DNA from 4 places in the Lysinibacillus sp. BSL11 genome. Region 1 is predicted to be linked to each of the others. Evidence: riboswitches for the same ligand, from Rfam matches in the RefSeq annotation. Region 1 holds a riboswitch; each other region holds the start of a gene.
What was found. A riboswitch is a leader RNA that binds a small molecule or an ion and turns the genes downstream of it on or off. The one in region 1 is predicted to bind cobalamin.
Positions count from the first base shown of each region.

Region 1 (7,553 bases):
AGGCGTTCGGGCAGTTCCCTCTGGTGAGGTAGAATTTGATGGTGCACTTGCCTATGTTGTAGGGGAGCAAAATAAAGGGATTTATTATATGCTAGAAGCACTAAATCTCTCAAGAATTTGTAATGCAGTCGCTTCTATTGGTATTATGCGTCGTGGCTTCTTAGAGGCAAAACATTATGTAAGCAATCGACATGCATTTGGCAAGCCCTTAACACAATACCCTATGATTCAGGATACTTTAGGGAAATTTGCAGCTAAGTTGCACGTGGAAGTAGCGACAGTTTTTGATCTTATTCAATTATACGATAAAGTGACAAGTGGACAGGGAACACAGCAAGACCTTATTATGAATCGTTTATATATTGCCATTATGAAAAAGGAAACGGCAGAGCAAGCTGTTCACTATGCTAGTGAGGCAATTGAATTACACGGGGGTAATGGCTATATAGAAGACTTTGTAACGCCCCGCTTATTAAGAGACGCGCAAGTGTTGACGGTGTGGGAGGGGACGGCTAATATTTTGGCCTTAGAACTCATTCGTTTAGTGAATAAGTTTCATGCACATGAACTGTTTGTCTGTGAGATGGAGGAACGATTAGAGAAATTAGCTGAAAGCTCACTAGTACAAATCGTTAAAGAACAATTGGCGAATATTTCTATAAAACTGCAAATTTTTAGCGCTTTAGACGAGGCAACGAAAACTTTTGAAGCAAAAGGTATGGCTGAAAAAATGGCTCACCTTTATGAAAGTGTCATAGCGGTTGAGTGGGCACATAAATTTGGTGGAAAATATGAAAAACTAGCGGACGTTTATTTAGAACAGACATGGTCATTAAGAGAAATGGGTGCTCAAATGAAAACAGTCCAATACTTTTCTGAAATTGTATAATGGCCGGGGAGTCGTCTTGAATGGAGGCGACTTCTTTCATTTTCATGTATAATGAAATCAACTGAATATTATAAAGGTTCTTTACTTAAGTAAAGTGAAAAGGGAAATCGGTGTAATTCCGATGCGGTCCCGCCACTGTAAGTGTGAGTTTTTTCAAATGATGCCACTGAAGATTTCGGGAAGGCTTGAAAAATCGCAAGTAGCACTAGCCAGGAGACCTGCCTTTATAACGACATGACAACCTACGAGGATAGGGTGGTGGATTTTGTATCAGTTTTTTGGTGCGATTTTGCCCCCTCATCGTTCAAAGATGAGGGGTTTTATTTTGATGCAAAATAAAGCGAAATGTCGCATGGACCAACGAAGGAGGATTCACATGAAGAAATTTTGGAAAATAGGATTATCAGCATTTTTAGCAGTAGGCTTGCTAGCTGCTTGTGGGCAGGAAGCAAAAGATAACAAGTCATCTAACGAGCAGCAAACACAGCAAGAAACAGCACAGGTGGATGAAGCAACATTCCCAATGACGATAACAGATGCCCTTGGTAAGGACATTACACTTGAAGCACCTCCTGAGAAAATTGTTTCACTTATTCCGAGTAATACTGAAATCCTTTTTGGACTAGGTTTAAATGATGAAATAGTTGGTGTTACTGACAACGACGATTATCCGCCAGAGGCAGCTGAGAAGGATAAGGTTGGCGGTATGGAGTACGATATTGAAAAAATTATTGCCTTAAAACCAGATATCGTTTTTTCACACGAATCTAGCATGTCTCTTTCAGAAGAGGCTATTGCACAGCTTGAATCAGCAGGTTTGAAAGTTTTTGTAGTAAGAAATGCACAAGACTTTAATGAAACATATACAACAATTGAGCAACTTGGACGTGCTACAGGGAAATTACCAGAGGCAGAAAAAATTGTTGCTAATATGAAGGCGAAAGTAGAAGAAGTTTTGTCTAAAGTCAAGGATGTTGAACCCAAAAAAGTGTTAGTTGAAGCATCAGATGAGCCAGATATTTATACAGCTGGCAATGGTACGTTTATGAACGCGATGCTTGAAATGATCAATGCAGAGAATGTAGCTGTAGATGGCGATAATTGGTATAAAATTGATGCAGAACAAATTATCGCAAAAAATCCAGATGTCATCGTGGTGACATATCATTATGTACCAGATATTTTAACGAAAATACCAAAACGGGCGGGCTTTGATACGATTAATGCCGTAAAAAATAATGCGATTGTGCAGGTAGATGAAAGTACAACAAGTCGTCAAGGGCCACGTTTAGCAGAAGGTCTAGAAGAATTAGCAAAAGCAATCTATCCTGAGGTATTTAAGTGAAAAAAATAGCACTAGCCTATACACTAACATGTACGCTTCTTCTTATTAGCATCTGGTGTGGCGTAGCGATAGGCTCAGTTCATATTCCATTAGAAGTATTATGGAATAAGGCGGTTGATGAAACAGCCGCCAATATTTTTTGGAAAATTCGTTTGCCTCGCGTGTTATTAGCGGGACTAGTAGGCGCATCTCTAGCTATTGCTGGAGCAGCATTCCAAGGTTTATTAAAAAATCCATTAGCAGATCCATATACACTAGGGGTTTCATCAGGGGCATCTGTTGGTGCTGTTTTAACGATCTTTTTTAGTATTTCTATACCTGTTGTCGGTTTGTATGCGCTGCCAACCTTCAGTATGATTGGTGCTATCATCACGATGGTAGTTGTTATGAGCTTTGCTAGACTCGTAGACCGCTCATTGAAAATGGAAACGTTGATATTAACAGGTGTTATTTTTAGTTCATTTTTAGGTTCCCTTATTTCATTAATGATTGCCTTATCTGGTGAAGAATTACGTCAGGTAATAGGCTGGCTACTTGGTTCTGTTTCGATGCGTGGTTGGCCATATGTCCAAATGATCATTCCATTTGTGATTGTAGGTTCAATTATGCTATGGACACAAAGAAGAGAACTAAATGTTTTGTTGTATGGTGAAGAACGGGCAAAACATTTAGGTGTTAATGTGAAGCGCAGTAAATATTTGATATTAGCAGGTGGCTCCATGCTCACTGGAGCGGCTGTAGCGGTTTCTGGCACAATTGGCTTTGTAGGATTAGTGGTGCCGCATATGACAAGGATGATTTGGGGTTCTGATCATCGCCATTTATTACCATTATCTTTTTTCAATGGTGCAACATTACTCATTATTTGCGACCTAGTAGCACGAACAATCATTGTGCCAAGAGAGCTACCAATTGGTGTTATTACGGCATTTATTGGAGCTCCTGTTTTCTCCTATATTTTTTATAAGCAGCGAAGAAGTAAGGGGGTACGGGCATGATTATTGTTGAACAGCTATCAGGTGGCTATGAAGATGTACCAATCGTCAAGGACATTAGTTTTACTGTTGAAAAAGGAAAAATTCTTGGTATTCTAGGGCCGAATGGTAGCGGGAAATCTACATTATTAAAAGTAATGAGTGGTATTTTACCAGCTACTGCTGGAACCATTTCGATTGATGGACAAAATATTCTTTCTTATAATGCTCGTGCTTTGGCAAAAAAAATGGCTGTATTACCACAGCTTCATGCAAATGCTTTCTCAAACAGTGTGAGAGAGGCAGTTTCACTGGGGCGCTATCCGCATCAAACAGGCTTTTTCTCGAGTTGGTCTGAACAGGACGAACAGGCTGTACAACATGCTATGCTACAAACAGGTGTAAAGCGATATGAGCATACACCAATGGAATTTTTATCTGGTGGTGAACAACAAAGAGTATTTGTAGCACAAGCCTTAGCTCAAACTGCAGAAATACTATTACTGGATGAACCAACTAATCATTTAGATATTGCCCACCAACGTCAAATTTTAGATATGGTTCGGAAGGAAGCGATGGAGTGTGGTTTAACGGTTGTTATGGTACTACACGATATGAATTTAGCCTCTCTTTATTGTGATGAATTATTGCTGATGGAAAGCGGACGAATGAGAGCACTTGGTGCACCACATGAAGTATTAATTGCCTCCCAAATTGAAGAAGTTTATCAAGCACGGGTGACTACATATGCTCATCCTGAAATACCAAAACCTCAAATTACAATGATGCCCGCAGCTACAGACTACCAACAGCGAGCTATCATCAAAAAAGAGCATTTTATGATAACTGAACAATATATCCAACTTCAATCAGAGCTTCCTTTGAAGACCGTATCTTCGGCAGTTCATAACCCGGGTATAGGCTGGCATAATTGCTTATTAAATCGCTCAGTTCCTGGGGATTATGTCATCAGCGATGTGAAACGAGAAGTTAAAGAATTTTTAAAAAAGGAAAATTTTTCACCTACCAATACTGTTGTTATGCTAACCGCAGTACCAACAGCTCTAGTGGCCATCAATGAATTTTCAGCACCTTTTGGCAGTATAATCGTAGCTGTAACTGCTGGCGTAGGCAATGCAGTTGATGTATCTCGAGTCCATGAAAGACAAGATGATCCATATATTGGTACTATTAATACATGGGTTATCATTAATGGCTGTTTATCGGAAGAGGCATTTTTTCAGGCATTGATGACAGCAACTGAGGCAAAAACAAAGGCGTTGCAATCAGAAAATATTCGTGATGAACGGAGTGGAACTATTGCAACAGGTACTGCTACAGATAGTCTGTTAATTGCTGCAACTCAAAAAGGGGAAGAAATGCTGTATGGTGGCCCAATTACAGAAGTTGGTAAAATGATTGCAAAGGGTGTCTATGAAACAACAGTTCAGGCGATTAGGAATTACAAAAATCAATTTTAGGAGATGAGAGAAATGAAGCTTTACACGAAAACAGGCGATACGGGGAAAACAAGTCTTATTGGAGGACGGGTTGATAAAGATAGTTTACGTGTGGAAACATATGGGGCAATTGATGAATTAAATTCCTTTATTGGGAAGGCTGTAAGTGAATTAGATCAAGCGCTTTTTAAGGATATTTTAACAGACTTAGAGACAATTCAGCATGAGCTGTTCGATGCTGGTGGAGACCTTGCTAATGTGATGAAAGAACGTCATTATAAATTAACAGAGCAACCGATTGAAGTACTTGAAGCTCGTATAGATGCTTTATCAGACGAAGCACCACCTTTACAACGTTTTATTTTACCAGGAGGTGCACCAGCAGCGGCAACTTTACACATTGCACGCACGGTTGCACGTCGAGCAGAGCGTGAGATGGTGACCCTCATGAAAGAAGTTGAAGATGTACCAAAGGTTGTACAAAAATATTTAAATCGCTTATCGGATTATTTATTTGCAGCTGCACGTGTTGTAAATGCTCGCTTAAACGTTGCAGATGTTGAATATATCCGCAGTGGGAATGTTTTTAAAAAATAAAGTTTGATTTAGTAAATGTTTTTGTACAAAAAATGAATTGCCAGGTATTAAGCTACGGGGCGGTATAGATTTGTATGCATTTTTAGCAGATGTTCAAATGTCTACTGAATATGCGACATCCAACTAAGTACAAAAGGTAAGGAAAGTAAAAATTGCTACTTTGAAAAAATTCAGGGTGGCTTTTTTTCTTGTAAAATGTAAGAATATAAAATTATCAGAAATATTTCCGTTTTATGTTGACTGAATGCTCACTCATTTATTAGAATAGGAATATAATGATAAAGTGAAGTACATTTCTGTATGAACTAGCAAATTCGTCACAAAGAGAGAAAATTACGACAAACTAAAGGGGGGACCAACCATGAGTCCATTATTAATTGCTAACATTGTCTTAACAGTCGTGGTTGTGCTTTATGCAGTAGGATTGTTCTTCTACCTGTTGAAAACACGCTATAAGTATGTGCAATTGGGGAAAAAGGTTGAGTTTGATGAAAGTGTTAAAGAACGACTTCGTTATATTATGGTCAATGTATTTGGTCAAAATAAGCTATTAAAGGATCCAAAGAGTGGTTTAATACATGTTATGTTTTTCTATGGATTTTTGATGGTACAGTTAGGGGCCATTGATTTAATTTGGAAAGGACTAGCACCAGAGTCACATCTGCCACTAGGCATTTTCTATGGTGTCTTTACATTCTTCCAGGAACTAGTAGTTTTAATGATTTTAATCGCGGTAGTGTGGGCATTTTACCGCCGCTATGTTGAAAAGCTAGTGCGTCTAAAACGAGGATGGAAAAACGGCCTTGTATTAATTTTCATTGGGGGGTTAATGGTTTCTACATTAATCGCTAATGGTATGGGATTAATTTGGCATGGTGAGGGATTAACTTATACGGAGCCAGTTGCTTCAAGTATTGCTGCTATTTTTGGCTTCTTACCTACATCAGTTGCCGCAGGTGTGTTTTATGTAATGTGGTGGGCACACCTTGTAATTTTATTAACATTCCTTGTATATGTACCGCAGTCTAAACATTTCCATTTAATTGTCAGTCCGCTTAATGTTTACATGAATCGCTTAGATCGTACGGGGACATTAACACCAATTGATTTTGAGGCCTTAGAAAATGCTGAAAGCGAAGAGGATATGCCTTCTATTGGGGTAGGACGCATACAGGACTTCACACAAAAGCAAATGCTCGATCTATATTCTTGTGTAGAATGCGGACGTTGTACAAACATGTGTCCAGCAACAGGAACAGGAAAAATGCTGTCTCCTATGGATTTAATCGTAAAATTGCGTGACCATTTAACATTTACGGGAGCAGTCGTAACAAAGCAAAAACCATGGGTTCCTTATCAATTCTTTGCCAATACAAAGGGTAATCAGCTTGCAATGGCAGCTGGTGCTGAAGGTGCTGTAATTGAGGATATCTACAGTCCATCTTTAATTGGCGATGTCATTACAGAAGAGGAAATTTGGGCTTGTACGACATGTCGTAACTGTGAGGATCAATGCCCTGTAATGAATGAGCATGTTGATAAAATTATTGATCTACGTCGTTATCTAACAATGACTGAAGGGAAAGTAAATCCTGATGCTCAACGTGCAATGACGAATATCGAACGACAAGGTAATCCTTGGGGCTTGAACCGCAAGGAAAAAGAAAATTGGCGTGATCTAGATCCAACAATCCAAATTCCAACTGTAAAAGAGCTGAAAAAATCTGGCGAGGAAATGGAGTATTTATTCTGGGTTGGTTCGATGGGAGCTTTCGACAATCGCTCTCAAAAAATCGCTTTAGCATTCTGCCGTCTATTAAACGAAGCTGGTGTGAAGTTTGCAATCTTAGGTAATAAAGAGAAAAACTCTGGGGATACACCTCGTCGTTTAGGGAATGAATTCTTATTCCAAGAGCTAGCTACAGCAAATATTGATGAGTTTGAGAAAAATGACGTGAAGAAAATTGTAACAATCGATCCTCACGCCTACAATATCTTTAAAAATGAATATCAAGACTTTGGTTGGAAAGGTGAAGTGTATCATCACACTGAGTTATTAAATCAGTTGATTGAGGAAAATCGTCTAGCGCTAAACTATGAGGTTCATGAAACGATTGTTTTCCATGATTCTTGTTATTTAGGCCGCTACAATGATGTATATGATGCCCCACGTGAGATCCTTCGAGGAATCCCTGGCGTGAAGCTTGTTGAAATGGAACGTAACCGCGAAACAGCGATGTGCTGTGGAGCTGGTGGTGGATTAATGTGGATGGAAGAGCATGTAGGAA
Region 1 covers NZ_JAVGCX010000004.1:146,516-154,068, forward strand. Annotated here, with positions in the region: gene RCJ95_RS06305 (acyl-CoA dehydrogenase family protein) at 1-889, shown strand, start outside; cobalamin riboswitch at 947-1,129, shown strand; gene RCJ95_RS06310 (ABC transporter substrate-binding protein) at 1,266-2,234, shown strand; gene RCJ95_RS06315 (FecCD family ABC transporter permease) at 2,231-3,232, shown strand; gene RCJ95_RS06320 (adenosylcobinamide amidohydrolase) at 3,229-4,689, shown strand; gene RCJ95_RS06325 (cob(I)yrinic acid a,c-diamide adenosyltransferase) at 4,702-5,265, shown strand; gene RCJ95_RS06330 (heterodisulfide reductase-related iron-sulfur binding cluster) at 5,627-7,553, shown strand, end outside.

Region 2 (7,553 bases), on a different contig from region 1:
TGGCGGTGAAGGATTCATGAAAGATGAAGCCATTCGTAATGCTTCTTTGTCTGCTATGTTATTCATGCTAGCTGCGAAAAATCGTGGTTGGGACACTTGTCCAATGATTGGCTTTGATAATCAGAAAATGCGTGAGCTATTCAATGTGCCAGAAACACATGAAATAGCCTTAATGATTACTATTGGGAAAGAAAAAGAGAGCAGTCGTCGATTACGTGGATATCGTAAGCCAGTTGAAGAATTTGCCATTTATTATTGAAATGGTATAAAATACAATAGCTATACAAATACTATGAATAATGGACATTTAGGAGGAAACATCATGAAAGTAGTAGCAATCGTAGGTAGTATCCGTAAAGAATCTTATAATATGCAATTAGCTCAATTTATTCAAAAACGTTATACAGAAAAGTTAGACCTTGAAGTATTAAGCTTAAAGGACCTACCAATGTATAATCAAGATATTGAAAATGAGGCTCCACAAGCAGTTCTTGATTTTAAAGCAAAAGTAAAAGCTGCAGACGCTGTACTTTGGGTTACACCAGAATATAATGGTACAGTTCCAGGGGTTATGGTAAATGCTATTGATTGGCTATCTCGTGTAGATAAAGTAATGATTGGCAAGCCATCCATCATTATGGGTGCATCAATGGGGAACTTAGGTACTGTAAAAGCACAATTACATTTACGTGATATTTTATTCTCTCCAGGCATTAACTCACCATTACTTAGCGGCAATGACGTTTATATTGGTGCTGTTCACACTAAATTTGATGAAGAAGGCAATTTAACTGATGAAGGTACAGTGAAATTCCTTGACGTAGTCATTGATAATTTCTTAAGCTGGGCAAAAAAATACGTTTAATTAAAATCTAACCCATAAGTATACAATATACTTATGGGCATTTTTTGTTTGGAAAGATGCTACTTCTGCATGAAATCTTCACACTTTCAGGATATACTTTTAAGAAATTCTAAAATGGTGGTTACGGATGAGAAAATTATCATTAAAGCTTGGCATTATCTTTTTCATCACATTGTTTTGTATTGAAACCTTTATGATGTTTTTTTTGCATGTTTCCCTGACGAATTCTAGAGTGGAAGAGGAACTAGAGCGTTTACAAGCGAGAGGAAATTCACATCGTACTATATTAGAACAGAACTTCAATAATGAAACACTAGCACATGTCGTTCTTATGGAATCAGAAGCAAGTACAGATGTCGTGGTGACTGACCATTTCGGAACAATCCTTGCATCCTCACAACCACATCAAGAAATGAATGATCTGATTCGTGAGATAGAGGGGGAAATACCTTATGAAGGAAGGGTTTTACAAGACAATTGGCAAGAAGTTAAAGCTATTGCGACCATAAGCCCTATTCAAAATCAGCAAGGAACGATTGGCTATGTATTTATGTTTCAAAATACCGATTCCATCCATGCATTAATGAAGCGGCTCAATAAGCATTTTCTCATCGTGGGTATTGTATCTGGTCTTGTCAGTATTGCAGTCATTGTTGTTCTATCTCGCAAGTTGGCTAAACCACTTATTCAAATGAAAGAGGCTACATTGAAAATGAGTAAGGGTGATTTTACAGTCGCTCTTTCTACGAATGGAAAAGACGAGCTTGGGGATTTATCAAATGCTATCCAGCTTTTATCCAATGATTTAAATCATCTAAGGCAAGAGCGTAAGGAGTTTTTATCGAGTATTGCACATGAGCTTCGTACACCGCTAACTTTTATTAAAGGCTATACAGACATTCTTGCTAAACGGGATTTAACAGGGCAAGATCGTCAAAAGTATTTAGCTATTATAATAGAAGAAACAAATAGACTTTCTAGATTAATTAAAGATTTATTTGATTTAGCGAAAATGGATGAAAACTCATTTGTAATTGAAAAACATTGCTTACATTTAGAGCCGTTTTTCACAAGCATTGAAGAAAAATTAAGACCCGCTTTTCAAGATAAAAGTATCTATTTGGTTGTCCGTTGTGATAATGGCTTAACACTATGTGCCGATGAAGCAAGACTTGAGCAAATCCTGATTAATCTATTAAATAATGCATTAATCTATTGTGCGCCAGGAGATATGACTACAGTCACTGTAAAAAAAGACAGTGGAATTTTAAGCATCACCGTTGAAGACACAGGGAAAGGAATTCCAAAGAAGGATTTACCATATATTTTTGATCGGTTTTATCGAGTGGAAAAATCACGTAGTCGTGCTTTAGGTGGATCTGGACTTGGGCTTGCTATTGTCAAGGAGCTTGTACAAGCACATGGGGGAGAAATAAAGGTTAGAAGTGAAATCAATAAAGGGACTACTTTTGAATTATCATTTAAAGGAGTAGAAACGAATGAAAACGATTTTATGCATTGATGATGAACCAAGAATGTTAGATTTATTAACCCTTTATTTGGAACCACTATTTCTTTGTAGAGCAATGACTTCTATACAAGAGGCATTGGATTTTTTAGAAGAAGAACATGTGGATTTAGTTCTTTTGGATATTATGATGCCAGAGATGGATGGGTGGCAGGTTTGCCAGGAAATTAGGAAGTTTTGGGATGTTCCTATCATTATGCTTACTGCAAAAGGAGAACACGCTGATATTGTAAAAGGTTTAAACCTTGGTGCTGATGACTACATTTTAAAGCCTTTTGATGAGGAAGAGTTGTTAGCACGCATACATGCTGTATTAAGAAGAACGATATCTGTAGAAAAAGTGATTAACTTTGAAGGGCTTTGTCTAGATCGAGAGTCCTTTGAAGTATATTTTCAACATAAGGCAATTCCATTAACACCAAAGGAATTTGCCATGCTCGCCCTATTTTTAGATTATCAAAATAGAGCATTTTCTAGAGAACACCTTATACATGCTGTTTGGGGATATGATGTAACGATTGAAGATCGTACCATTGATTCACATGTACGTAATTTACGAGAAAAATTAAGAAAAAGTGGTTTTCCTGCGGATGATTACTTGCAAACCGTTTGGGGCATCGGCTATAAATGGCATAAGTCTGCAAATAGAAAGCGAATGGAACATAAAAGCTAGAAATAACCTCTACCAGAATTGAAGGTAGAGGTTATTTCTATTATTTTGGACTAAGCTCTTCTTCTGTTACCCATTTATGATTTGTTACAGCTCCACCACTTGTAGTGGAAGTATAATCGACCATGTATACAGTTGTTTGCACAGCCTCGTCAATAAGGACAGTCGCATTTTCCATACCTTCCATATGTGTTGCGTCCGTTTTTACTTCTGTTCCAGGAGCCAGTGGTGCTTCTTGTGGGTCAATTAATTCTTCATGAATCACCCACTTATGCTTTTCTATTCGCTTTCCACCAGATGTAGGCTCATAGGAAATAACATAGGCAGTTGTATTATAGGCACCTACTATTGTTGCTTCTGCCCCTTTCATACCTTCCATATGTCCATCTGTAATAATGGCTGTGCTCCCTACAGGAAATTTCGGGTTTTCAGCTTTTTTTAATGTTACTGGTACATCGCCAGAACTTGAATGGTTCATTGTAGAATGATCCATTTTTTCAGAAGTTTCATTAGAAGTGGACGCTGGTTCTGTTTGATCCTCTGTACAAGCCGATAAACTAATTAGAGCGACTACTGATAATAGTCCGACTGACCATCTTTTATTGAATTTCATATGATATCCTCCTCACTATGTGCTCCTAATGTAGCAAATAAATGTGCAGAAACGATGGATATGACCCTATGAAAAACATTTCTTTAGTCTGGCACAATTAGGTGGGGAGATATGCTATTGAATGGGCATGATCTTCAATGTTTTTTGTAATCTATGGGTGAAGATACCAGCAAAAATAGCTAAAATAATATCTTTTGGTAGTGGAGGAATCATCCAAAGCCAAGCGAGCTTATATGAAAAATTCTCTGGCGCACTTGCCCAAAGCTTATAGGCAAAAAACATCCAATTTGTTCCTATCAAATAATTTATAGCCGTTGCTACCAAAGCAGCTACGATAAAACTTTTCTTTGTCCCGCTTCGTTCCACGATCAACCCTGCAACAAATGCCGCTAATATAAATGTAATAATAAACCCAAAGGTAGGGCTTAAAATTTGGCCAATTCCACCACCGAAACGAGCAAAGACAGGAGCTCCCGCCAATCCTACGCACATATAAATTGTACAGGCGAGCGCACCTTTTCTACTACCAAGAATAAGCCCTGCTAAAGTTGCAAAGAAGGTTTGAAGCGTAATGGGTACACCACCAACTACCATAAAGGGTGCAAAGGAAGTGATATTAGCACCCACCATCATTAGCGTTGAAAACAATCCAATGTAGGTAATGTCAATAGTTCTTAACTTATGGTGACTATGTTGTGTAACAGTTGCCATGAATTTCACCTCGTTTTATAAGTTATTACTGCTAGTGTAAAAAACGAATGCTATTGTGTCAACCTTATTATTATTAATAGTTAACTCAAATATTGGGTTAAATAGAAGTAGACTATCTATCTATAAAAATGTATGATAGAACCGTCACAATTTTATAACTTCAAATACTATTGGTGTGACATTTTTGAATGTCACTTAAAAGGGAAGTCGGTGGAAGTCCGACGCTGTCCCGCAACTGTAACGAGGAATCCTATAATATGATTTGCCACTGTTTAAGAATGGGAAGGCAATTATAGGATAGTGAATCGAAGCCAGGAGACCTGCCATTTAGTAATACCTGTAATGCCCACGAGGATGCAAGCAATTACGGACAATAGCTGGATATTTTTCTGACTTTGTTTAATCTAGGGTATTTCTATGCGCATTTTCGCATGGGATACCTTTTTTTATTGCTTCATTCATCAATATTCAGTAGGAGTTTAAAACAGATGAATAAAAAATTTATGTTATTTTCCTTCGTACTTTTCATGGTATTAATTGTTTCAATGACCTTTGCTGTAATGGTTGGCTCAGTTTCAGTTACACCGTTATATGTATGGAAAGTTATTCTTTCTAAAATTCCTTTTATACAAACTTCGATCGAGCAAGATTGGAGTCGCTCTCAGGAAATCATCATCTGGCAAATAAGAGCACCTCGTGTTTTGCTAGCTGCTATAGTAGGAGCGGGGTTAGCCATTGCAGGGGCAGCCATTCAGGCACTTGTACGTAATTCTATTGCAGACCCGTATATTCTAGGGATTTCTTCAGGGGCAGCTGTAGGAGCTACTTCTGTGATTATTTTAGGAGCCTTTTCATTTTTAGGTATTTACGCTCTTTCAGTATCCGCATTCCTTGGTTCATTACTTGCCATTACACTTGTTTTTTTCTTATCACGTGTTGGGGGACGTGTCTCTATTTTCCGCTTGCTATTGGCAGGCATGGCTGTGTCCTTTATCTTAACGGCTATCTCTAACTTTATTTTAATGATGTCAAAGCAAGAAGGGGCCTTAAAGGCTGTTATGTTTTGGATGCTAGGTAGTTTAGCTGGAGCCAAATGGAATAGTATTGTGATTCCAGCCTTCGTATTCTTGGTTGTATTTGGGCTACTATGGCTACACTATCGCAATTTAAATTTATTATTACTAGGAGAAGAGGCGGCAGTGACATTAGGCGTTAATCTTCAGCAATTCCGTATTCAGTTAATACTATTAGTATCTCTATTAACTGGTGTGCTTGTCGCAGTTAGTGGTTCTATAGGATTTGTGGGATTGATTATTCCCCATATTGTGCGTTTAATTGTGGGCTCAAACTATAAATACGTCATACCTATTAGTGCTTTAATAGGTGGAATATTCTTAGTGTGGGCAGATGCCTTTGCTCGAATCATTATTGCTCCTCAGGAAATGCCAATTGGTATTATTACAGCTTTTTGTGGGGGACCATTTTTCATTTGGCTTCTCCGTCGTAACAACTATTCTTTCGGTGAAGGAGATTAACGTCCATGACATTAGAAGCGAAACAAGTATCATTCTCCATTTACGATCAGCGTATACTACATGATGTAAGCATTCAAATAAAAGAAAAGCAATTTGTTGGATTAATTGGTCCTAATGGGAGCGGAAAATCAACATTGTTAAAAAATATGTATCGTCTCCTAAAACCTGAAAGCGGAACGGTAGTATTAAATGAGCAAGATATATTAAAGCAATCAAGTAAATCAATTGCGAAAAATTTGGCTGTTGTAAGCCAAGAGACACCCGTATTATTTGATTTCACTGTGCATGATTTAGTCAGTATGGGAAGAACACCACATAAAAAGCTGTTAGAGCTTGATCAAGAGAAAGATTTTCAAATTGTTAAAGAGGCTCTTAGGCAAACGGGCATATCACATTTAGAGAAACGAAGCTTTAGTTCGCTTTCTGGTGGCGAGAAAAAGCGTGTCATGGTTGCAAGGGCACTCGCTCAACAAGCACAGGTATTAATATTGGATGAGCCGACGAATCATTTAGATATTCATCATCAACTTCAACTTATGGATTTAATTCAGACCTTGCATTTAACCGTAGTAGCAGCTTTACATGATTTGAATATCGCTGCTATGTATTGCGATCAAATTTACGTTTTACAGCAAGGGCGAATAGTTTGCCATGGTACACCAGAGGAAGTACTTACCCCAACAGTGCTACAAGATGTATTCGGTGTTTTTGCGGATATTCAAATACATCCACTGACAGGGAAGCCGTATCTTACATATGTTCCTGAACAGTTCACGAAGAGGTTTAGCCAAATATAGAAAGCGAGATCTTCTATTAGATACATAAAACATCCTTTAAGGAGTGACTGTATGCAAATAGCCTTTACGAAAATGCATGGTATTGGCAACAGCGATATCTATCTTGATCTTTTCCAACATGATTACAAGGAAGATATCTTTTGTGAATTGGCTCAAAAAATGGCCAATGTCCATACTGGTATTGGCTCGGATGGATTGATTATTATCCAACCATGCCGTATTAAATAAAATGAATACAGGACGCTTCCGATTTAAGAGTGGCGTCCTGTATTGTAGAGCCATTAAGATACTGCTTTTAAGCCTGCTACACCTATGATAATTGCTATGATACTGATAATACGTGATAGATTTTTAGATTCACCAAAGAAAATGATATTTACGAGTACAGCTCCAACAGTACCAATTCCTACCCAAACAACATAGGCAATACTTAACTGCAAATAGTTGAAGGATGCATATAAAAGGGCAAAGGACACACCAAAACCACCAATATATAAAATTAAGTTTCGTAATGTTTTCTGCTGACTATAGAAGCGTAAGCCAATCACACCTATAATTTCAGACAAAGCAGCTAAGATAATAAGTACCCAACCCATTATACATTCTCTCCTTTCGTTTGCACCTGCACTTTAGAGGAATTATCCGCTAATTTTAGACCAATCACACCTAATATTAAAATAATCATGAACAGTCCTTTAATGGCATTAAATTCTCCTTCGAAAATGAAAATATCCATTAATGTAGTACCGATTGCACCTGCTCCGGCGAAAATAGCGTAGACTGTACCAGTAGGTAAGCTCTCGCAAGCCTCCGATAAGAAATGAAAATCTATAG
Region 2 covers NZ_JAVGCX010000018.1:39,353-46,905, reverse strand. Annotated here, with positions in the region: gene RCJ95_RS19740 (nitroreductase family protein) at 1-259, shown strand, start outside; gene RCJ95_RS19735 (NADPH-dependent FMN reductase) at 323-865, shown strand; gene RCJ95_RS19730 (ATP-binding protein) at 993-2,387, shown strand; gene RCJ95_RS19725 (response regulator transcription factor) at 2,365-3,066, shown strand; gene RCJ95_RS19720 (YdhK family protein) at 3,107-3,676, opposite strand; gene RCJ95_RS19715 (biotin transporter BioY) at 3,791-4,387, opposite strand; cobalamin riboswitch at 4,542-4,729, shown strand; gene RCJ95_RS19710 (FecCD family ABC transporter permease) at 4,876-5,922, shown strand; gene RCJ95_RS19705 (heme ABC transporter ATP-binding protein) at 5,928-6,719, shown strand; gene RCJ95_RS19700 (hypothetical protein) at 6,771-6,947, shown strand; gene RCJ95_RS19695 (DMT family transporter) at 7,001-7,315, opposite strand; gene RCJ95_RS19690 (DMT family transporter) at 7,315-7,553, opposite strand, start outside.
Region 2: linked by a shared signal. The riboswitch ahead of RCJ95_RS19710 (FecCD family ABC transporter permease) and the one ahead of RCJ95_RS06310 (ABC transporter substrate-binding protein) in region 1 are both predicted to bind cobalamin.

Region 3 (7,553 bases), on a different contig from region 1:
GGACATGAAATTGGTGATGGAGCGGAGCCACCTCGATTTGTAACGGCTAACCTTCATGTAGATTTCCTAAAGCCAACACCCCAACATGTTCCATTAAAGGCAATTGGCACTGTTGAAGAAATTCACCCGAAAAAATGGAAAGTAGAAACTGAGGTTTATGCGCAGGATACGCTTTGTGCTCGTGGAACAGTAGTTCTTGTAGTCATGCCTAGTACTTTTCTAAATAAAAATGTAAATAAAAATGAATAGCACTTTTTATCCTCACTATATAAAATAAAGAAGAGCACATCTTATTCATAGATGTGCTCTTCTACTGCGTTTTTAATGGATTCATCATCATGGAACTGTATTACTAATAACTGTCACAAAGCCATTTCTCGTCGCAGTTTCCATTAACGAATAAATAGAGTCACTTGCTGTTTTGTTAAACTCATACCATTGGTCAACAGTTGCATCATAAATCAACACGTCTGGCTGTCCAGTCAAAGGTTTATCTGAAGATTGCACCAACGAATAGAGATCATAACGTGCTATGCTCCTACCTTCCATGTTCAGGAAATCATATTGGCCCATTTTATAATAGCCCCCAATTACGGTGCTATGGACAGACCATGTATAGTCGTCAGGCTGTTTTATCTTCGTGCCCATATTTTTAGTAAATATACGGTGCATTTCTTCCATATAGGCATTGCCATTGATTTGCTCGACTACTCCGCCCATTGTCATGTGGTATTCATGAAGGAATGCTTTCACTTTCATCCCCTTAATCATCAATGGCTCTGTATCGATTGAGATCGTTAAATGATCGTAATGAACTTTACAGCCAAGAGTTTCTGCTAGAAAACGTAATGGTACAATGGTGCGTCCATTCTTTAGGTATGGCTTCGCATCCAATATTACCGTTTTTCCATTTATTTCGGCTTTGTTACTGTTCAACTTTAAACTGACTCTCATCTCACTTTTGGTCAGTGTCACTTTGCCATCCGACCAATGCACCTTAGCCCCTAAATTTTCACTTATCACGCGTAAAGGTACCATTGTTCGATTGTTTTTTATTTCGGGCTTCACCTCCGTTTGTACTATCATACCGTCCACTTTTAGTTGACTGCTAGCTGCTGCAGCAGTTGTGATAGAAGTAAGAAGGACAATCAACATAAGGAAAATACCTGAATATGTTTTTTTCATTTTATTAGCTCCTTTAATTCGCTATCATTACTTCATTCCATATGAACCCTATTATTTCCTTCTACTATTATGAAGGAGAAAAAAATCCTGCTTATTCGCAGGATTTTTAAGTAAACTTTATGAGGTTTATATATACACGCTATTTCGTACCACTTGCGCCAAATCCAGATGCGCCTCGGACCGTTTGAGATAATTCATTTACTTCCACTAATTGAATAGAAGGAACAAGCTGAATAACCATTTGAGCAATGCGCATTGATTTTTCTACGATAAATGGTTCTTGACCATGGTTGATTAAAATAACACCGATTTCGCCTCTATAGCCTTCATCTATAGTGCCTGGGCTATTCAGTACGGTTACACTATGCTTTAATGCTAGTCCACTTCTTGGTCGAATTTGGGCTTCCGTTCCCTTAGGTAATTCAATCTGTATACCTGTCTTAATGAGTTTGGCTACGCCTGCTGGGATTTCTACTGCTTCTATGGAATAGAGATCCATGCCCGCATCCCCAGGGTTGGCTTGTATCGGTAGCATGGCATCAGCGTGAACTTTTTTAATTTTTACTTCTAGATTCATTGTTCTTCATCCTTAACGATTAAAATTGAATGTGTCATCTGTGATTGGCGCAACTTTTGCCTTCGCATACGTAGCGCCCTTTTGTGAAAAGAAATCATATGTGGAGCCTTCATTACGAATACCATTCATCACAATTGGATTGACTTCCTCTTCTGGGAACATGGCTTCAAAGCCGACATTCATTAATGCTTTATTAGCATTATAACGTACATACGCTCGCACTTCAGGTGATAATCCTGTTTCCGCATAAATATCATCTGTATACTTCATTTCATTTTGATATAAATCTAATAATAGCTCATAGCCCCATAAATGTAGCTCTTCTTGCTTTTCCTTTGAAAATTGCTTGAATAGATTTTGAGCAAAAAATCCAACTGCTACCCCATGGATAGATTCATCGCGCAAGATGAGTGAAATAATCTCGGCACTGTTTCGTAGGAAGCCTTGTCCCCCTAAGTATAGTGGATAGAAAAAGCCAGAATAGAACAAGAAAGATTCAAGCATAACGGATGAGAACATCGCTTTCCATAAGCTCTCTGGATTGCCTTCTTCAATACTATTATAAATGTCTGCGATTTTATTGGCCTTATACTGTAGAAATTCATTTTTCTTGACCCATTCAAATAGCTCGTCGATTTCTTCGTTTGTACAAAGCGTTGTGAAAATATAAGAATAGGACTTGGCATGTATCGCCTCGAATGCATCAAAAACGGTTAGAACAGCCTTCTCCTGTAAATCATCTGTATAAGCGGCAACACGATTCATCCCAATATTTGTTTGAACAGTATCCAGTAAGGTTAATCCTGCAAATACTTTTTTATATGTGTCCTGATGCTCAAAGCTTTTCCATTGTTTAATATCTTTACTGACCGCAATTTCTTCTGGAAACCAAATTTGCTTCCATTGCTGGTCCCAAAATATTTGGGCAAGCTCACTTGTTGCCTTATTCCAATTGACTGCCTCATAAATTATATTTGACATGCTACACACTCCTCTAAGCTTTGTAATCGTTGACGAACATAGTAAACGGACTTAATGCCCTTTATCCACGCATAAATGTATACTTTAGCCAATTGTTCGGTTGTCCAATTGTCTGTTACATAAAGCGTCATGGAAATACCTTGGTCAACGTGCTTTTGAGAAGCTGCATATAAATCAATTAAATCATACGGATTCACATCATATGCCTCGACATATAAATGGCTGTTGTCATTTGTTAAATGAGGCATTGGATAAATGGTTCTACTATCGGCGTAATCACGAACCTCTACGCGCTCTGTACATGGTGCGATTGAAGCCGTACAGCTACGAATATATGAAATACTACCAGTTGGGGCAATAGCCAAACGATAGGAATGGAATAGACCATATTGCATCACATCCTGCTTTAACGTTTCCCACATCTTGTTCGTAATGATTGGAATATTGCCAAGTGCCTTCAATACAACAGGTGACAATTCTTCCTCAGCTTTATTGATATATTGGTCAAAATAGCTACCAGATGCATAATCACTGTCCTCGAATCGATAGAAGGTTGCAGCTTTTTCTTTTGCCATTTCCATCGAAGATTTCAGTGAATAATAGTTCATCGCTTCCATAAAGTGATCCATGAAATCAATAGACTCTTTAGAGCCGTACAGGATGCCCTCCGTCACCAGATGCCCATGGAGGTTCATACAGCCAAGCCCTACAGAATGCATTAATTGATTGGCTTTTGCAACAGACGGTACATTTTTAATATGCGTCATTTGCGATACATTTGTTAATAGGTGCATGGCTGTATCGACTAATGCGCCGAAATCATTCACTTTACTTGCTGCATGGATATCGATGGAACCTAAGTTACACGATACATCTAATCCATAGTCATTTGGTTGATCCTGGTCCGTAATGATACTTGTCTCTTGTACTTGTAAGATTTCTGTACATAAATTGGACATTTTGACACGTCCAATATTTTTTAAAGGATGTACCTTATTGACATTATCATCAAAGATTTCAAACGGGTAGCCTGATTCAAATTGTGCTTTTTTCACCTCTGTATAAAGCTTCCGTGCATTTAAACGTTTAATTTTACGAATTTTTGGGTTATCAAGTAGCTCGTAGTACATGTCTGAAATGGAAAGCTCAGACATACGTTTACCGTATTCTTTAAAAATATCGTATGGGCTAAACAAGACGATATCCTTATCACGTTTCATCAGTTCGAAGAAAATACTAGGTATAATAATCCCTGTTGAAAGGGTTGCGAGGCGAATTTTATCATCAGCATTTGGTTTTTTTGATGATATGAAATTTTCTATGTCTGCATGGAAAATATTTAGATAGACAACACCTGAGCCATTTCGTTGCCCTAGCTGATTCGAATAACTGAAAGAATTTTCTAACAGTTTTGCTACTGGGATGACACCACTTGCACGATTTAATATCTCTTTAATTGGATCACCTAAAGGGCGTAAATCTGTTAAGTTGACCCCTACTCCACCACCAAGGCGTGATAGCTCTAAACAATAGCCAATATTTTCAGCAATACTGTTCATGGAGTCATCCATTGATAATTTAAAGCAGCTGACTAATTCACCACGTGCTTTCTTACCACTATTTAAAGCAGTTGGTGTCGCTGGCTGGTAGGCTTCCATCATTGCTTCGACAGAGCGTTCTGCTAGAGTTGTGTTTCCTTGCGCCAAATACAAAGCAATAATGACAATACGATCCTCATACTTTTCTAAGATCTCTTCCCCGTCACGACTTTTCATAGCATAGCTATCATAAAATTTGCTTGCGCTCATAAAGGATGGGAAGCGGAAATTATAATCATAGGCTTTCTTGTACAGCTTCTTAATAAATTCCATCTCGTACATATCGATAAATGCTTTCTCATAGTAGCCCTCATCAACTAAATAGCGGATTTTTTCCTCAATATCTATAAAATAACGCAAACGTACGTTAACATACTCTAAAAAGTAGCGGCGCGTAGCTTCGCGGTCCTTTTCTAACTCAAGTAATCCAGTTGTACTATAACGATTCAGTACGTCATTATTAAGCTTTAAATAGGTTTTCATCTCATTACCCTCGTTTCATAAAACGTTTGTATTGCTTCGTAATCCGTTTGATTACCTCGTAAATCTAATTTCCTTACTAAGGGTACATGATAGGTAGCGGCGATTTTCTCACCAGCAGCGCCAAATACATGATGGCCGAAATTACTATTGCCACTGGCAACTACTCCTTTACAAAAATCCCTGTTTTTTTCTAAGAAACGTTGTACCTTTGCTGGAATGTCACCTAAACCATCTGTGTAGGTAATTAAAAGATAGGGCTTGTTCAATCGCAATCCCTCCGAGAGCTCGATACATTCTGCCTTTAATTTGGATACAACATTTCGGACATTACCTGTACGACTCGCGTAAACGATCATAGAGCAATCAACTCAATTTGAGAAACAATTTCCTGAACATCTCCTATAAAAGTTTCATTCATCTCTAAAACAGGCACACTTAAAAAACCTGCGTCAATAATCGTTTGTTTTGCCTGTTCATCATGATCGATGTTAACGATTTCAGCTTCAAGTCCTGCACGTTGTAGTTCAGATTTTACCCATAGGCATTTTGGACAAATTGTTTTCGTATAAAGTTTCATAGAAATCCCTCTTTTCATAAAATAAAAAGCCTATCTCCTCTAGAGAGATAGGCTAAATGGAAACGTTAACATACCAAAAATACTGACGTTCCCATCTCTTAATCCCCGAAGAAATGATAAATTTGTTTTATAAAGGCAGGTCTCCTGGCTTTGCTTCATTCTCTGATTCCCTTCCCATGCAAATGCACAGTGGTTGCAATCATCGTCAGCTTCACAGTTGCGGGGACAGCGTCGGAATTGTACCGAACTTCCCTTTTAAACTACATGTAGTAGTACCTTTGTAAAACGAACACAATATATAGTTGTTGTTCAATAGTTTTAAGTGTACCATCCTTCAAATGAAAAGTAAATCAAGATTCTAAACTTCTTTATTTTTGGATTATTCAGTATTTTTAATTATGTAGTTCCAAGTAGATTACCACTAATCATTTATACCCAAATCAAAAATCTATTTTAAACGATGAACATCTTTATCTATCAAAATGTATCTAGAATTCTGAAAGAAATGTTCTATTTTAAGTACCATTGAAAAATAGTAGCTTCTATATGTAAATCCTGAAATAATTATCATCTCTTACACGTTTCAAATGACACTCATTAAAAAAGAGCATGCTTTTATCATAACATGCTCTAACCATTCTATCTTTGGGATTATAGTCTAATCTTAACCTCAGTCCCATCCTGAGCTTTGACATCGACTAGCACGAGTCCCTTATAATTTTGTAGTTCCTTGATAATCGGCTTTAGCATTTCTTTGTCGATGAGCGGAAAGGTAAAGTCTATGTTCTTTCGATCGAAGTATGCCTTTGTCCACTTATTGGCTTGTTGCTGAATCCATTTAGAAGTTAAAATGGAGAGGACAATGGTTAGCACGGTATAGGGAACTGGGACTGTAAAGCGAACATCTTTTGCTTTCACTTTTACATGCATCATTCGTCGCCTCTACTCAATGAAGACTGCAACGGAATCCCCGTTTGCTGATTTTATATCTACAATTTGTCCGTCTAATTCATTTTCGATTGCTTCAAGAAGAAGATTGATGTCGATATCTTTTACGTATTTTTCTGATTGTGGAATACTCGCAGCGATGCTGTGTCCTGCCATAAGTACGGCTTTGACAAGTTTAATCGGCAAGTTTACCGTAACATTATCATTTTCGGTGGATACAACACGAACCTTTAATGTTTTTTCTAAATACTTTGTTTTTTCCACAAATTTGTTCTCTGATTCTTCTTTCTGTTGTAGCACTTGAATCAGCTCTGATCCTTTATCCGCATCAATTTTTCCCTCTTGAATCATGGTTAACACTTTTGTGATTTCCTCTTTCATGGTCCGTTCCTCCCTATTCGTCTTTTAAGAGCTTTATCGCTTCATCTGTTGTGATTTCGCCATTTTCCAGCATGCTTACAATTTTTTTCTCGTCTACTTCATTTTTCTTTTTTTGAGCATAGCCAAGGGATGAAATAATGTCGTTTAGCTTGCCTCGAACTGTTGGATACGAAACCCCCAGTTCCTTTTCAACCTCTTTAATGTTTCCTCGGCAGGTTAAAAATACTTCCACAAAATGAAGCTGATCCTGTGATAAGGATGCTAGCTTCGACAATTCAAATTCATTTTCAATGGTCGTGTGACAATGAGAACACTGTAACTTCGTAATTTTTAATGTTCTACTACAGACAGGGCAATTTGTGATTACTTGATAAGCCATAGTGAACTCCTTCCTTTAAGTTAAGTTGATTATATAACAAAGAAATTAAATATGTAAATAATAAAAATTGATTTTTTTAATTATAAAATAAATAAAATTAATTATTAAATTAAAAATGTTAATTAATCATTGCTGTATTGCTTGTCCTAAGCAATTTCAACTTTACTCTATGTATGTCTTTTCTATTTCTACTTGTAGCTAGCGGCATCAGTTAGATAATGACAGTTTAGAATTGAAAATAAGGTTACATTGTATTCTGTAAAAAAATTTGTTACTATAAAAAGACAATTATGAGAGGACTGATGAATGGACAATGAAGAACTAAACTATATTTTCATTTGAATTGAATGATTTCAAACACAAAATATAGGGTTAGTCTATCCATTTTTAACAATCAGTTTGCATTGTATTTGTCATGACACAAATGGCAAATCGTATTTATTC
Region 3 covers NZ_JAVGCX010000013.1:22,716-30,268, forward strand. Annotated here, with positions in the region: gene RCJ95_RS15870 (PaaI family thioesterase) at 1-249, shown strand, start outside; gene RCJ95_RS15875 (stalk domain-containing protein) at 337-1,185, opposite strand; gene dut (dUTP diphosphatase) at 1,325-1,762, opposite strand; gene nrdF (class 1b ribonucleoside-diphosphate reductase subunit beta) at 1,775-2,743, opposite strand; gene nrdE (class 1b ribonucleoside-diphosphate reductase subunit alpha) at 2,731-4,824, opposite strand; gene nrdI (class Ib ribonucleoside-diphosphate reductase assembly flavoprotein NrdI) at 4,821-5,180, opposite strand; gene RCJ95_RS15900 (glutaredoxin family protein) at 5,177-5,401, opposite strand; cobalamin riboswitch at 5,519-5,696, opposite strand; gene RCJ95_RS15905 (hypothetical protein) at 6,053-6,334, opposite strand; gene RCJ95_RS15910 (SHOCT-like domain-containing protein) at 6,344-6,730, opposite strand; gene RCJ95_RS15915 (DUF2089 domain-containing protein) at 6,744-7,109, opposite strand.
Region 3: linked by a shared signal. The riboswitch ahead of RCJ95_RS15900 (glutaredoxin family protein) and the one ahead of RCJ95_RS06310 (ABC transporter substrate-binding protein) in region 1 are both predicted to bind cobalamin.

Region 4 (7,553 bases), on a different contig from region 1:
CTGGCGAAAAGCGATTACAAGGTTCGAATTCCTAAAATATTTACGCCTTACAGTAATGAAAATGTTATTGTGATGGAGTATATTCGTGGACAAAGTGTGGCAGATGGGGCATCTGAATTTAATCGTTTGTCTATTGATCGTAGGCAGTTTGCAAGAACCGTCCTCTATTCATTTTTTGAGCAGATGCTATTCTCTGGTATTTTTCATGCAGACCCACATCCAGGAAATATCCATATAGATGAATCAGATGGCACACCAGTCTTACTTGACTTTGGCGCAGTAGGACGTCTAGGTGCAACACAGCAAGAAGGCTTAAAGTTATTTTTGATGGGCATTCAACTAAATGATTCAAGCGTTTTATATGATGGCTTAACATTATTAGTGGAAAATGCTGATCATGCAGAACGTGCGAGAATGGAACAGGCAATCGACCAAATATTACTGAAAATTTCCTATGTTGACCGTATACCTACTGAAGAATTAATTCACGCCCTGTTTACAGTGGTAAGAGATTTTGGACTTGCATTTTATCCAGCGGTGGGATTGGCTCTCCGTTCCTTAGTAACGTTAGATGGCACATTACGGGTAATAGATTCACGTTTTGATATCTTTACAGAGGCAAAGGATTTTTCTGCTACATATATGCGTGCCTCTTTCCTTAAACCTTTTAAAGAACCGATGGCAACTAAGGAGCGGCTGCAAGAAGAATTATCTATGCTTATACCGACTTTGCGTAAAATGCCTAGAAGAGTCGATCAGCTCATTCAGCGAGTTGAAAGCGGAAAAATCATTTTACATCATGATGTCTTTTCGGATGAGCATAATGCACGTTTTATTACACATTTGTTTTCTCAATTTGTTTTGCTGCTGGTGGGTATAACTTTTGGTATTATATCTGTCGCTCTTTTAGCAATATCACAATTTATCCATGATTCTTATGCGGTCTATTTGAACACAGCAGCATATTTAGGTTTATTTTTATGTGCCATTTTGTTAGTGAGATTATCTATACAAGCATTAAGGTCAATGAAGCAATAGGTAGGGAATTTTTTCCCTACCTTTTTTCTTTGATACCCTCAAATATTACAAAAACATTACAAAAGATCTACTGGGTCTAATGTCGAATTAGCTAATAGTTTCCCTGTGTAGAAGAAAAATGTGTTTTGTAGAATAATGTAGTTTATAGGCGAATGTTACAGAAATATTTCGAGTTTTACTAATGTATTAAATAGACATGAAATAGTATAAAAGTTATGTAGAAAATGCTAAACTTTAAAAGGCTAAAATAAATATAAGAACATTTAATTAAAATAGAAATCGTTCAAGTGATTACATAGAATATCGAGAGCGAAATTGATAGATGAAGGGAAATGAAGGTAACGTGGCTAAGCGTAACAAATGGCGTAAGTCGATGGTGCTAGCATTAGCACTAGCTGGCGGCTTATTATTTAATACAATTCAACCAACAGAAGTACATGCCGAAGAAACATCTCAACAAATGATTGAGAAAAAGGCAGAAATAGATGCACAAATTAAAAAATTACAAGAAGAACTAACGAAACTACAACAAGAGATCGACGCAAAAGTAAAGGTATTTAAACAAGTACAAGCTGATATTAAAGAAGTGGATGCTAGTATTGTTGAAACACAAAAACGCATCGAGCAACGTTCAAAAATTTTAAGTGAACGTATGGCTGCATACCAAGCGCAAGACAACACTGTAGGTGTTTATTTAAACGTAGTGCTTGAGGCAAAAAGCTTTGCAGATTTAATGGATCGTGTCGTAGCGGTAAAAACATTAATGGATGCTGACCAAGAATTAGTGGATCAACAGGAAGCAGATAAAGCAAGCTTAGAGCAACAAAAAGCTACATTAGATGAAAAACAAAAGGAACTTCAAAAACAATTCCAAGAGCTTCAGCAAAAAGAAAGCGAAATGGAAGTGAAGAAAGCTGAGAACGAAGCGAAATCACTTGCATTAAAAGCTGAAATTGCAACGAAACAAGAAGAAGAACGTTTAGAAGCAGAGCGTAAAGCAGCTGAAGAAGAGGCAGCTCGTTTACGTGCACTTCAAGCAGCTACACCAGTTATACAAGCAACTCAAAATAATGGTGGAGGCGAACCACAAAAGATTATTGTTGGGTCAGGAGCTGGCACTGTTTCTTCAGGAGATGCCATTTCAACAGCTAAACAATTCCTAGGACGTCCTTATGTTTGGGGTGGTAGCAACCCATCAACAGGTTTTGACTGTTCAGGTCTTGTACAATGGTCATATAAGCAAGCGGGTGTTTCTTTACCTCGTACAGCATCACAACAATATTTAGCAACACAACGCATTTCAGCAGGTGAAGCACGTGTTGGGGACTTAGTGTTCTTCAGCTATGGTTCAGGGGTTGCACACGTAGGTATTTATTTAGGTAATAACACAATGATCGACGCTCAAAACAATGGTGTCGTAATTGAGTCACTTGATTGGTGGAATCAATACTTAGTAGGCTTTGGACGTATTCAATAGGCCTCACTATTATATAGACGGTTGATATAAGAAAAAGGTCATCTTTGTAGAGAAAAATATACAAAGATTGACCTTTTTATTTTGCATTTCTTTCAAAAGAAACAAGACGACTACGTCTATTCTTGAAAAGAGATTTCCCTGCATACTAGATTGATATTAAATTTTAAAATTTACTTTGATGACACCTGTCTCTTTCAACGCAATAAAGAAAATAATAACGAATGGACCAACAAGTAAACCGATAATACCAAATAACTGTAGACCTATGAACATGGAAATTAATGTTGGTAAAGTGGACAAACCGATATGGTCTCCCATTAACTTAGGCTCGACTACTCGACGAATAATAAGTAAAATAGCAGCTAAGATGAATAATTTTACAGCTATAGAGGTGTTTCCCATCAATAGGTGGTAAAGCCCCCATGGCGCTAGAATAATGATAGAGCCTAGGAATGGTACAATATCTATTAACCAGATAATAACCGTCATTGTTACTGCGTATTTCGGTTGGATTAATAGCAGTCCAATGAGTGTGACGCCTCCAATAATAAAGCTTACAAATAAGTGAGCCTTCATATAGCCAAATGTAGCATCTTTTAAGCGATTTAAAATAATTTTTATCTTCTTTGCTGTATTGGGCTTTAAATATTTATAAGTGATTTGCTTTAACTTAGGCAAATCAAGCATAAATAGGAATAGCGCAATCATATAAACGAGAAGACTGATAAATAGGCTGGGTATCTCTGAAAAGAAGGCAGAAACTTTGCTATAATTAAAGAAGCTTAAAAAGGATTCTTCAACTTTCTTTATGAAATCCATTGTGGTTTTTTGAAGCGAAGCACTTACTTCAGGTGGAAAGTCTTCTGTGTATTTAGAAATATTTTCTTGCATATGAAGCCACATATCTGATAGCTTGGAAATATAATAGGGAGCTTGCTTAGATAGTAAAATTATTTGTGTCATTATTTGTGTAATGGATAGATAACAAATAATAGATATAACAATAACACTCACTATGTAAATAAAAGCAACTGCTATTTTCCGTGACATTTTCCATTTTCGTTTAAAGAACATGACAATGGGTTCTAAGAAAAATGCACTGATCCCAGCAAGTATTAAAGGCATGGACACTGGGATAACAAAATAGGCAGCTAGAAGTAGGGATATTATCACAATCAACCGAAAAATCAATTTCCTAGCATTAAATTTATTCATAAACTCACCTTCTTTGCGAAAAAAATTAAGTTAAGTGTACCATAAATCAAATTTTATTACGTTCTGAAACAATAAAGGTAGGGATGAATTATGGAAAAAGAGATTTTGCAACTTTTTAGTAATCTAACAGAGCATGATCGCGATATTCAATATGAATCTTACGAGGAATTAATGAAAATTATGCAGGAACCTGTAGATTGGACATATGCAGTTTGGGAACAGCTAATAAAAGCACTTACATACAATAATGGTTATTCTCGTGCACGTGCTGCACAAATTTTATGCGCTTTAGCTGCAAAAAGTGATCCAGAAGAAAGGGTCTTGGAGGATTTTTTAAAGATTTGGGCTGTGACTTACGATGAACAATCTGCTACAGCAAGGCATGCATTACAGGCCATTTGGAAAATTGGACAGGCGGGTCAAGTACAAAGAGATTTGGTTGTATCGTATCTAGCTAAAAGATTTCAAACATGTATAGATGAAAAACAGCCATCTCTTATTCGTCAGGATATTATTATGTCATTTAAAAAGCTATATGATCAAACAAATGACTCGAAATTATTAGATATTGCCCATCGTTTAATTAATGAAGAACAAGATGCTAAATATAAAAAGAAGTATAAGTCAGCCATCCGTTCAAAGTAGCGAGGTGGTGTTTTTTTGTGCAAATTCTTTGATGAACGGTAGAATAGTCAACTATAATGAATGAAAAAAGGGGATTATAGCATGAGCATTTATAATTATCTAGTTCGGAAGCCTAATGGCGAAATTTTATCAATGGAAACATATCGTGGAAAAACAATGTTAATTGTTAACACGGCAAACCAATGCCGATTTACATATCAATTTGAAGACTTACAGAAAATGTATGATAAATATGGAAAAGAGAATTTTGTAGTTCTTGGCTTCCCTTGTGATCAATTTGGCCATCAAAATCCTGAGGATGGAGAGGAAACTAAGCATCTATGCAAGGTAAACTATGGGGTCACATTCCCGATTTTTGAGCTTGTACAGGTAAATGGAGAGGCTACACATCCACTCTTTAATTATTTAAAGCATGAAGTGAATTACCGAGAGTTTGGGAAGGCAAGTATGCAGGAGAAAATGTTGGCAGAAGCAATTGTTCAACTTGCCCCAAGCTTTTTAGATGGTCGTAACATTCGCTGGAACTTTACAAAATTTCTAGTAGATGCTAATGGTAAGACCGTCGCACGCTTTGAACCAACAGATTCACAGCTCGATATTGAACAAGCAATTGAAACACTACTATAGTAAATTTCTTAATAATGTAAAAATTTGTTGGAATTTTCTCTTCTAGTGTTACTATATTTTAAAATTGAGTACAGCTATTTTTTCTGAATCATATATGATAAACTGCTTTACAAATGAAATATTCTTGCAGGATAAAGGTGCTAGTAAGCATAATCGGGAATCCGGTGAAAAACCGGAGCTGTTTCCGCAACTGTAAGTACAGCCATTATAAAGATTTACCACTGTCTCAAAGAAGATGGGAAGGTCCTTTATAACACATTCGTTTTATGTGACGAACTGTACAAGCCAGGAGACCGACCTTTATTTGAACGTATAAAAACTTCTCGGAAGCTAGGAGGATATACGGCAAATACATAGGCTTTGTCTAGTTTGATGGCTCAATCTTGTATTTTTGTCGTTCCTTTGCAAAAGGAGCGACTTTTTTTATGCCTTTCAAGTAAGAATTTTTCATTATAGAAAATAGGGGGGAAGCAAGTGAAAAAAGATGCCCGTTATTCTTGTTATCCATTTATGCGTGAGAAAGCTTCAACGGTTGATTTTGAAATTCGAACAGATAGCCTTACAACACATCTAGGAGTTGCATTAGCTGCGGTAAAAAAAGAGGATGTTCAAGTTGTTGCTGAGGATTTATTACTTATGTTACCTATGGCGTATCATGTGAATGGCTCAGTTCGTGGGAAATTAGCGGTAACTGAAGAGGATTTATCTTGGTTAAGTGAGCGTTATGATTTTTACGTTCGCCATGTGAAGGAAGAGATTCAAAGTTTTGTTTTACCTCAAGGAACAGAGGCCGCTGCAGCCTTACATCTTTGTCGCAGTGAGGCAAAAAAATCATATCGAACTTTACACAAAGTATCAGAAGAACGAGAGGTTCCTGCTATTCTTTTCGATTACCTTGGTTTATTAGCTAATGTATGTTTTGTCATGGCTGTTTTTATGAATCAGCAAGCTGGAATTTCTGAAATACCGTTTATTAGTAAATCCTACCCAATGAAAAAGAAAAAGGAGAATAACAATGAAGAAAGTATTTAATTTCCAATGGCTATCAGTGCTCTTACTTGCACTGGTATTAGCAGGCTGTGGCACTGCTGAAGATACAAAAAATAAAGATGCCTCGCAGGGTACACAACACGTAGAGAAAACAAGCTATAAAGTGACAGATGACCGTGGAGTGGAAATAGCGTTTAATGAAGTACCAAAAACAGTTGTATCTTTACAACCAAGTAATACTGAAATTTTGTTTGCTTTAGGTGTTGGCGATAAAATTGTAGGAGCAACTGAGTACGATACTTACCCAGAGGAAGCACAAAAAATTGAACGTGTCTCTGATACTACGAACTTTAACAGTGAAAGAATTATAGCGTTAAAGCCAGATGTTGTTATTGCTTATACAATCGGTGATAAGGATGCACTAAAGCCGCTTGAGGACGCAGGAATTAAAGTGTTTGTTATTCAATCTGCGACTACTTTCGATGATGTTTATGGAGATATCGAACAAATAGCTGCTGTGATGGATGTTGCTGATAAAGGAAATAAATTAAATGAAGAGATTAAAGCGAAAATTGCTGAAGTACAAACGAAGGTGAAGGACGTAAAAACGCCGAAAAATGTTTATTTAGAGGTTAGCCCTAAGCCAGACATATATACAGCAGGCTCTAGCACTTTCCAGCAAGAAATATTAGATGCAGCTAATGTTAATAATGTTTTTTCTGACTTGAATAGCTGGGCAAAAGTGAATGAGGAAGATGTTATTGCTAAAAATCCAGATATTATTTTAACAACAGTAAACTATACAGAAGATCCAATAGGAGAAATTCTTGGACGAGATGGTTGGAATACTGTGACAGCTATTCAAAACAAAGCGGTATTGTCCATCGATACAGATATCTCTAATCGACCTGGTCCGCGTATTGGTGAAGCTGTAGAATTAGTAGCGAAGGCTGTGTACCCAGAGTTATTTAAATAAGAAATGTTTCCATGCTAGCTGTCAGCCATTCAGCTAGCATTTTTTATGTGGTTTAAATTATTACCTAGCGTGAAAATTGGAATTAATGTAGTTTGTTCTTTAAAATAAAAGTAAGTATGCTTAATAATCTTAGGAGGTGTAGTGAGTGGAGCAATTAGAGACAAAGGTAATTCCATTTGAAGCAGTCCATAATTTCCGAGACATGGGTGGATATAAGACAAAAGATGGGCGTAGGGTAAAGAACGGTTTATTTTACCGCTCAGCTGCTCTTGGAAAAATGACACTGGCGGATAAAGAGCTATTTGAAACGTTAGGGATTAAAACCATTTTTGATTATCGCGATAACAATGAGGCGTATCATAATCCTAACCCAGTGTTCTCATATGCTCAATATATACAAATCCCAGCGAAGGGTAATCATGCTTTTGAAATGCCTACCAATGCTGGTGGTAGAGATTTCTATAAAGTGGTAAGCCCTGAGATGTTTCGAGATTTTTATGCACAAATGCCTTTTAACAATCTTTCATTTAAAGAGTTAATGCAAACGATTCAAAACCCTGATAATCTAGGTCTTGTACATCATTG
Region 4 covers NZ_JAVGCX010000005.1:146,825-154,377, forward strand. Annotated here, with positions in the region: gene RCJ95_RS07625 (ABC1 kinase family protein) at 1-1,038, shown strand, start outside; gene RCJ95_RS07630 (C40 family peptidase) at 1,361-2,515, shown strand; gene ytvI (sporulation integral membrane protein YtvI) at 2,672-3,730, opposite strand; gene RCJ95_RS07640 (hypothetical protein) at 3,821-4,375, shown strand; gene RCJ95_RS07645 (glutathione peroxidase) at 4,457-5,002, shown strand; cobalamin riboswitch at 5,121-5,318, shown strand; gene RCJ95_RS07650 (hypothetical protein) at 5,477-6,034, shown strand; gene RCJ95_RS07655 (ABC transporter substrate-binding protein) at 6,018-6,968, shown strand; gene RCJ95_RS07660 (tyrosine-protein phosphatase) at 7,114-7,553, shown strand, end outside.
Region 4: linked by a shared signal. The riboswitch ahead of RCJ95_RS07650 (hypothetical protein) and the one ahead of RCJ95_RS06310 (ABC transporter substrate-binding protein) in region 1 are both predicted to bind cobalamin.